Regions from separate parts of the Hymenobacter sediminicola genome, predicted to be linked through region 2. Evidence: riboswitches for the same ligand, from Rfam matches in the RefSeq annotation. Region 2 holds a riboswitch; the other holds the start of a gene.
The links. A riboswitch is a leader RNA that binds a small molecule or an ion and turns the genes downstream of it on or off. The one in region 2 is predicted to bind cobalamin.
Positions count from the first base shown of each region.

Region 1: it holds a riboswitch for cobalamin, as region 2 does, so the genes downstream of both, H4317_RS03285 (TonB-dependent receptor plug domain-containing protein) here and H4317_RS09295 (acyl-CoA thioesterase) in region 2, are expected to answer to the same signal.

Region 1 is NZ_CP060202.1:779,199-783,614, reverse strand. It holds gene H4317_RS03295 (THUMP-like domain-containing protein) at 1-727, shown strand, start outside; gene H4317_RS03290 (DNA-3-methyladenine glycosylase) at 791-1,396, opposite strand; cobalamin riboswitch at 1,505-1,727, shown strand; gene H4317_RS03285 (TonB-dependent receptor plug domain-containing protein) at 1,927-3,864, shown strand; gene H4317_RS03280 (YncE family protein) at 3,895-4,416, shown strand, end outside.
Region 2 is NZ_CP060202.1:2,199,138-2,203,553, forward strand. It holds gene H4317_RS09285 (patatin-like phospholipase family protein) at 1-1,112, opposite strand, end outside; gene H4317_RS09290 (hypothetical protein) at 1,374-1,652, opposite strand; gene H4317_RS09295 (acyl-CoA thioesterase) at 1,841-2,233, opposite strand; cobalamin riboswitch at 2,404-2,597, opposite strand; gene H4317_RS09300 (MFS transporter) at 2,694-4,019, shown strand; gene H4317_RS09305 (DUF2911 domain-containing protein) at 4,237-4,416, shown strand, end outside.

The DNA of each region.
Region 1 (4,416 bases), 1.4 Mb from region 2:
CTTCGACTGGATTTACCTCGACCCAGCCCGACGCGACACGGCAGCACGCAAGATTTTTCGGCTACAGGACTGTGAGCCGGATGTACTGCGCCTGATGCCGCTGCTGCTGCACAAGGGCCGTCGGGTATTGCTCAAAACCTCCCCCATGCTCGATATAGAGCAGGCCATCTTGGAGTTGCGGCAGGTGCGGCGGCTTTGGGTGGTAGCCGTGGACAATGAGTGCAAGGAAGTACTGTATGAGCTGGGCCCTGAGCCAGCCGTAGACCCGGAGCGCTACACTGTGAACCTGCGCCGCGACGGTACGCAGCAGGAATTCCGAATGAACCGGGCCCGTGAAGCCCGCGCTATACCGCGCTACGCCGAGCCGCAGCAGTACCTCTACGAGCCCAATGTGGCGGTGCTGAAGGCGGGCGGTTTTCGCAGTGTCGGAACGGCGTTTGAGCTGCTGAAGCTGCACCAGCACAGCCACCTCTACACGTCCGACGTACTGCGCACAGACTTCCCGGGGCGCATATTCCGCATTCGAGCCGTGGAAAAGTATGATGGTGTGGCACTCAAAGCGCACTTAGGTACTGATGGCCGTGCCCACGTGACGACCCGCAACTTCCCGGATACTGTAGCGGAGTTTCGGCACCGCACAGGCATTCGTGAGGGAGGTGAAATCTATCTTTTTGCCACCACCAATCTGGAGGGCAAGCTGATGGTGCTGGTGTGCGAGAAGCTGTAAAGCAGCGAGCCGGCAGGAGGCGCTGTACCTTATCTGAGTAGCCGACTTCCTGATCTACAACCTCTATTTCGCCGGGCTCACCCACTTACTACCTGCCAGCCGAAACCGCCAAGGCAGCGCCGCATCACTACCGGCATAGTCGATGCCAACCCGCGGACTGGCCACAATTTGATCAGAGGGCACTACTTCCTGATCGTCTTCCAGCCAGATAGTGCCGCCGGTAAGGTCGGTGCCGTAGTGCTTGGTGCTAATGCCCAGCGCTTGGGTCAGCAGGCCGGGACCGGCCGTGAGGTTACGCTGCACGCCCGGCAACCCGCGCCGCAACAGCATTTCCGGGATTCCCTCTAGTGGTTCCAGCCCCCGAATTAGGACGGCATCGGCTTTGCCAGCTTCGTTGGTGATGATATTGAACAGGGCATAGCGGCCATAAATGAGGTACACGTAGGCTATGCCGCCGGGCTCATACATCACCTTGGTGCGGGCAGTATAGCGCCCCAAGTGCGAGTGGCAGGCCAAATCGTTAACGTGAGCATATGCTTCCGTCTCCACAATACGGCCACCAGTCAGCACGCCATCAATTCTTGTGTACAGGTGCTTGCCTACTAGGTCCTGTGCTATCTGTACAGGGTCGGGGCGCTGGTAAAACTCGAGAGGCAGGATTTTGGTCAAAGCAAAAACGGGAATAAAGAAGGCAGAATACAACAACGGCAGTACGGTAGGAAGTCAGTACTGGCCATTACGCGCATCAGCTTTTTGATTTCTCCCAATTTATTGCCTTACCTTCGCGGCTGTAGAGGTGGCCGGACCCCAATTGCGGGGCGAGGCTGAAAAGGGAATCCGGTTCAATTCCGGAGCTGTCCCCGCAACTGTACGCTTCATGAGTTGGTACGCCTCAGCTGCCACTGTTTCGAAGAAAGCTTGCACTTGGTGCGGGCCCGAGAAATGGGAAGGCGGCGTACCCGAAGCAAGCCAGGAGACCTGCCTTTGCAATTCCTATGTTCAGCGCCTTCGGTGGAAGGGCGGAGAATGAATGCAGTGGCCGCTCTAGTAGCAGCCTGATTTTCTGTTTTCGGCCTCGGCTTTGGGGTGGCGTTCCGGCTTTGGAATTCCTTGCCTGAAGTTTTGAACTGAATTTTCCTGGTTCGGAAATTTTGGTTCGAGTGTTTGCGTCCTGTATCTGGCATCACTGCCTGGCTTGGTTGTGCCAGCCTTACCGAAGCGCGCTGCTGCTGGCAGGCCTTCTGCTGTTTGCCGGTGTAGCCTTCGCGCAGCCAACTTCCTCCCCTCTTACCGATTCTGTCCAGCGCCTGCCAGCAGTGCGGGTACAGGGCGTGCGCCCCAGCCGGTTTGCAGTGGGCAGCCGCGTCACAGCGGTACTGGATTCCGGCGCCGTATTGCCGACCGGCAGCACGCTGGCAGAAGCATTGGCTTCCCGAACGCCGCTGTATCTGAAAGAATACGGGCCAGGACAGCTGGCTTCTATTTCTATTCGGGGCACGGCGGCGCAACATACAGCGGTGCTCTGGAACGGCTTCAATGTGATGCTGCCTACACTTGGGCAAACGGACTTTTCACTATTACCCCTGAGCGCAAATACTCGCGCCGAAGTGCAGCACGGCCCGGCCGGTGCTACGTATGGCACGGGCGCAGTGGGTGGCACGGTGCTGTTGTCATCGGGGGTCGTATGGGGCGCAGGGTTGCGAGGCACGGTCCAGGCCGATGCTGGCAGCTACGGCTTGCAAGCGGGTAGTGTGGAAGGCAGCTTCAGCAACCAGCGCATTGCCGTGCGCACCGCGGCCTCGTACCGCACTGCTGACAATGATTTCCCCTACTCTACCCGCGAAATAACCGGCCTAGTGCGCCGCCGCCAGGAAAACGCAGCTTTGCGCCAATGGAGCCTCGCGCAGGATATTGTGCTGCGGGTAGGCCAACGTGGCGAAGTGCAGGCCTCGGCGTGGCTCACGGATGCCGACCGCCAGATTCAGCCATCTATCGGCTCGGCCAATACACACGCCCAGCAATGGGACCAGAGTCGGCGGCTACTCGCCGGCTACCGGCACGTGGCTAGCCGCCATGAGACAGGTGTGAAAGTAGCGTGGTTTGAAGACGTGCTCAACTTCCGTAACGACGCTACGAGCAGCAACTCTACGGTGCACACCACCCAGGCTCAGGCCGACCACACCGTGAATTTTGGCACCCGAGCCAGCCTGCGGGCCGGGGTAGAAGCGCAGCATTTTGCTGTGGAGCCGCAATTGTACCGCCGCGAAGTAACCGAAAACCGCTTTGCTGGCTATGCCTTATTTCGCTACGACCCGCGCCCTGGTTTACGTATCTCGGCCAACCTGCGCCAAGCCGTATTACCGGGCCGCACAGTCCCACTTACGCCTACACTAGGCACCGAATGGCAGGTGTGGCAGACCACCCGGCAGCAGCTTACTCTCAAAGCCAGCACCTCGCGCAGCTACCGTGCCCCTACCCTAAATGAGCGGTTCTGGCCCCAGGGCGGCGACCCAAACCTTCTTCCGGAAAGTGGCTACGGTTACGAACTGGGCCTCCAGCACAGCTACGCAACAACCCCGCAGCTAGCCCTGACCTCGGAGCTGACGACTTACCGCCAGCTAGTAGACAACTGGGTAGAATGGACCTCGGACCCGCGCACCGGCTACACCACCCCTCGTAACCTACGCCAGGTACGCGCGCAGGGCATAGAAGCCAGTTCGCAGGTCAAGTGGCAGTTGGGGCGCTACCGCCTCAGTACCCGGGCGAGCTATGCCCTGACGCAGTCGGAGAAAACCAAGGGCGACGCGGCCGACCAGCTGGCTCCTGGCAAGCAACTGGCCTATGTGCCGCTGCACAGCGCGGCTCTCACTACCGACCAGAACTGGCGCAACTGGCAGCTTTCTTCCACGTTGCGCTACACCGGTTCACGCTCCATTTACTCGGGCAATGGCCAGCAACTGCCGGCTTATCTGCTGCTGAACGCCACCATGGGTTACACCCTAAAGCTCAGTTCCTCTTTGGGCCTGCTGATAGCAGCTCAAGGCTTCAACCTTACGAACCGCAACTATCAAGTGTATGAAGCGCGGGCCATGCCTCCACGCTGGGGCAGCCTGAGCCTACGCCTGATGTGGCGCTAACCCAGTTTTCTCATTCCAACTTTCTTTTCTATGCTGCCAGTGTATCGCACTTTTCCGTTGTTCAGCCGCCTGTTCCTCGCCGGCTTTGGCGCCCTTGCCCTCGCCAGCTGCGACTCCGACGACGAAACCTCCCCTATCTATAACCTCAGCAAAGACGGTAGCAACGTATTTGTACTGAACGAAGGCCAGTATGGCACGCCCAACGGCGAGGTCAGCCTGTTCAGTAAAACGTCCCGCTCGGTCATCGACAACAGCACCTTCCGCACCGTGAACCAGCGCGACTTGGGCGACGTGGTACAGTCGATGCTGGTGGTGGACGAGCAGGGGTACGTGGTGGTCAACAACAGCAAAAAGGTAGAAGTCATTAATCTGCGCACGTTTGCGGCGGTTGCCACCGTAACCGGACTAGAACAGCCGCGTTATGCCATAGCCGCTGCCGCGGGCAAAGTATACATCAGTGAGTGGGTAGCCTTAGGCGGCACTGGCCGCGTGGCCGTACTCGATACGCGCACCAACACCATCACCAAAACTATTGCAGTAGGCCGCCAGCCT
Region 2 (4,416 bases):
CAGCCCGCTACCAGCAGCCCGAGGGCGCCCACCGTTCCCAGGCCCGCCAGCACGCCACTGAAAAACGGGGAAGTGCCAGCCTCATGTAGCTGCCAGGCACCTAGTCCCAACCCAGCCACCAGCACTACCAGCAGCAGCAGTATATGCCACAGCTTAGGGGCCCAGGCAGCGTGGGGTAGTGGCGGCGGTGGTTGGTAGATATTCTTATCAGCGCCCCCGACATCGGCCACCAGAAACAGCGTGGTTGGCTGCAGCAGTGCCGCCTGCCGGGCCGAGTGGCTGAGCTGCACCTGCTCTAAGTGGCGGCGGTTGCGCTCATTGGCTACCAGCAGGCTGTCGATTCCCTGGTTGTCATAAATTCCGCCATCAAGTAGCGCCACCCGGTCGGAAGTGCGCCGGCCGCCCTTGGTCAGCAGCTGAGCGGGTGGGTTGCCGGGAAAGAAGTCATCCGGCAGCACCAGCGGCTCAAACCCGCCGGGAAAACATGAGGAAGCAGCCACTACATCTCCGAGGCGCAGCTTGCGGGCGTGTTCGGCGGGAAGGCTCACGTTGCCGTTGTCGATGGCATAGGTTTCGCGGGTTTTGCCTTTAGGGGCTGGTAGATAGGCGCTATGCTGGAAGCGGAATGCCAGGCCCGAATACATTTCCGTGGCACCGAAGATGAGGCTTTGCAAATGGAAAGGAGCCTGCGCCGACGCGTCGGGCTCCCAGAACATGCCCAGTCGCGCTTCACCATATAGCTGCTGGCTGTAGGTCTCCGCAAAAGCCTGAATGAGCTTGTACTGGGGGCCACCAGCCCGCATGCCGGCTTCCCACCGGGCCAGTGCCTGAGGCAGTATAGCGTCCTGGTTCAGTATCTTGTAGAAGTCGTGGTAGATGTCGGGGAAGGTATGGCCGGACTTGCGGCGCATGGCATAATAGGCCCCTGTGATAGTGCCGCCGGAAGCGGTGGAGAGCATGTGCACCTGCTCCAGCAGCCCCAGCTGGTATAGGGCTTTCAGAGTGCCCAGGCTGTAGGCCGAAGCCCGAAAGCCGCCGCCGGACAGGCTCAGTGCAATACGGTCAAAAACAGAATCATTGGAACTGCCGGCCAGCGGCTGTGGCGAAATCATAGCGGGAGGTAAACAATAGCGGAACTGCCAAGCAATATTGGGGGAAGATATCTATTGTAAAAAAGTACGCCCCTTTCCTTACGGCTGAGCTTTGACGGGGCATAGTCGGCTTCTGGAGAACAGAAGTCGTGGTGCTGCCCTAGCATCAGCCTGCTACTGGTTCTACCTACGTATCCATTTCCCTCAAGTAGCCGACTACAAAAACAAGCCCGCTACAACCATTAGAGGCTGCAGCGGGCTTGTATAGGAGAACTAGGTTGGTTAATCCAAGGGGCGGGCCTGCCCGTCGTGGTTGGTCTTGCGGGGCCAGAACTTCTCCATCGACTGATTGAAGGAGGTAAGCACCTGGGCGCGTACTTCGCCAGAGCTGTGGCGCAGCAACTCGGCCAGCATGTGCCGGTACATTTCAGTGGTAGCCTCCAGTCCTTTGGCACTCACGAGGCCGTGGTGCAGCAGGTCGCAGTTTGCAGCAATGGAATTTGAGACTGACTCCGTCAGTTCTTCCCGGGCCTGGTCGGCCTCTTTAAATGATTGTTCCAAACGCGCGCTGATAAGGTTATTCTGCTGCTGATCCATATACTACAGAGAAGAAGACAGGTGACAGGTGGCCCCTGAACTGAAAACCAGTACTGTAAAGTTCAGCTCGGGTATACGAAAACCAGAGCGGAACGATACAGCCTGCCTAAACCACTGTTGTATTGGCTTTAGCCATTGAGGATGCCAAAAAATTATACAGGCATGATGCGCACGGGCCGTTTGTCTTGGTCGATGGCGACGAAGGTGAACAGGCCCGATACGGCTTTAATGCGCTCCTCGGAATACATCTGCTCCACAAACAGCTCCACGCGCACCTGCAGGCTGGTATTGCCCACGCGGACGACGTTGCCGATCAGCTCGACGAGCGTGCCGCCGGGAATGGGATGCGTGAAATCTACCTTGTCGGAGGACACCGTGACCATCTTGAGGCGGCTGAAGCGGGTAGCCGTGATGAAAGCCACCTCGTCCATCATGTGCAGGGTGGTGCCCCCGAACAGCGTGTCGTAGTGGTTGGTGGTATTGGGGAAAACGGCTTTGAAGATGCGCGTTTCGGCAGCGGCAATTTTGGCTTCGAGAGAAGGCATAGAATAGAGGGAAAAGAGGAAAAGAAACTCCCTTGCCCGAAATCCGGAACCTGCCTCCCCTGAAAAATGCCCACCGGCTACCGCACACGCGCCGGCCCCGACCTGCTCGTGCAAACCCGGCCCCAAGGGCGCGTCAGTACCCGACAAGACCCTTTTTCGCGAAGGCAGCCTCATCAATGCAGCGGAAAGCAGGTCTCCTGACTTGTCCCATTTTCACCGTCCTTCTCAGCGGGCTAGGGCCTGCCAATGGAATTGTATTTGGTGAAAACTGCGCGGGACTTACAGTAGCGCGTCTGTCCGGGATTCGCACCCGGTTCCCTTTTCATGCCGGTAGTACCCAGCAACCTTCCGCCGTCTGACTGGAAATCAAACAAAGAATACGGCCGCGAAGGTAACCCACTAAACCAAATGCGCCGGGCTCATGGCCGGTTCTGAAGCGGCCAGGTGTTACTTTGCCGCCATGCAGACGACTACTTCCGCGCCCGCCGGCCGCAGCATGGCATCCCGTATCCGTTCCATTTTCAGCGGCTCCGTCGGCAACCTGGTCGAGTGGTACGACTGGTACGTGTACTCGGCTTTCGCGCTGTATTTCGCGCCGTCGTTCTTTCCTGAAGGCAATCAGACCGCACAGTTGCTCAATTCGGCGGCCATTTTTGCGGTGGGGTTTCTGATGCGGCCGCTCGGTGGCTGGCTTATGGGCCTCTATGCCGACCGAGCCGGCCGTAAAGCAGCACTGCTGGCCTCGGTGCTGCTCATGTGCGGCGGCTCCCTGCTGATTGCCGTTACGCCCACCTACCGCCAGATTGGGGTGGCGGCGCCAGTGCTGCTGGTGCTGGCACGGCTGCTACAGGGCTTGAGCGTGGGCGGCGAATACGGCACCTCAGCCACCTACCTGAGCGAAATGGCCGACCAGCGCAACCGAGGCTTTTTCTCCAGCTTTCAGTACGTAACCCTGATTGCCGGTCAGCTGCTGGCGCTACTTGTGCAGATTGGGCTGCAGCAGCTCCTGACCCCAGCTGAATTGCAGGCGTGGGGCTGGCGCGTACCTTTCGCAATCGGGGCGGGCGCAGCCCTGGTGGCCCTGTACCTGCGCCGGACCATGGAAGAAACCGATGCCTTCACGCGCCAGACTGCTGCTGAAGCCACTATGCCGCAGTCGGCTCAGCCCAGCAAGCTCACCGTGCTGCTGCGCTACCCGCGGGAGGTACTCACGGTGGTAGGCCTCACGCTGGGCGGTACCGTGGTGTTCTACACCTTCACGACCTACACGCAGAAGTTTCTGGTGAACACTGCTGGCTTCAGCAAAGACCAGGCAACGCTCGTCTCGTTTGGGGCGTTGGGCGTGGCCATGCTGCTACAGCCGCTGCTGGGGGCACTGTCGGATAGGGTAGGGCGGCGGCCGGTGCTGCTGTTTTTCGGCATCGGGGCCACGATGGGCACCGTGCCCCTGATGACGTGGCTGGGGCAGGCCGGTAGCCCGGGCGTGGCATTTGGACTGCTGGTAGTAGCTCTGGTGATTGTGAGCGGATACACGTCCATCAATGCCGTGGTGAAAGCCGAGCTGTTTCCGACGGAAATACGAGCGTTAGGCGTAGGGTTGCCGTATGCGCTTACGGTAGCTATTTTCGGCGGCTCGGCCGAGTATGTGGCCCTGCTGGCCAAGAGCAAAGGCGTGGAAAGCTGGTTTTATTGGTACGTGACGGCCTGCGCGGCCATTTCGCTGGTAGTGTATCTGCGCATGGCCGACACGCGCGACACGTCCCGGATGAACAACGAGGAGCAGTAGGGTCAGCGCACAATAGCTGGAAGGGCGGTGTAGAGTTACTGTCCGGTTAGAGGTTGCGTATAAGGATCTGGCGCTAGTGTAGCGGAATCTGTATATTGGATGATTGCCAGATGGTTCTGCCGCGTGGCCGGGTGAGGTGGTAGAAAGCGGTGGAATGATTCCAGGCAGTCTGACTAGTGCGCGTACTCTTCTTTCTCCAACCTTTCTCTCCCCACTCATGAAAAAGCCCACGTATTACCGCCTGTTTTCTGCCTGTTGGCTGCTGATTCTGGTATTGCTGTCCGGCTCGGCTTTCGCCCAAGACCAGATGGCCGGCAAAAAGCCCGAGGATAAGTCGAAGCGGCCCAGCCCGCCGGCTACCGTATCGGCCACTATTAATGGCGTGCCCGTCACCATC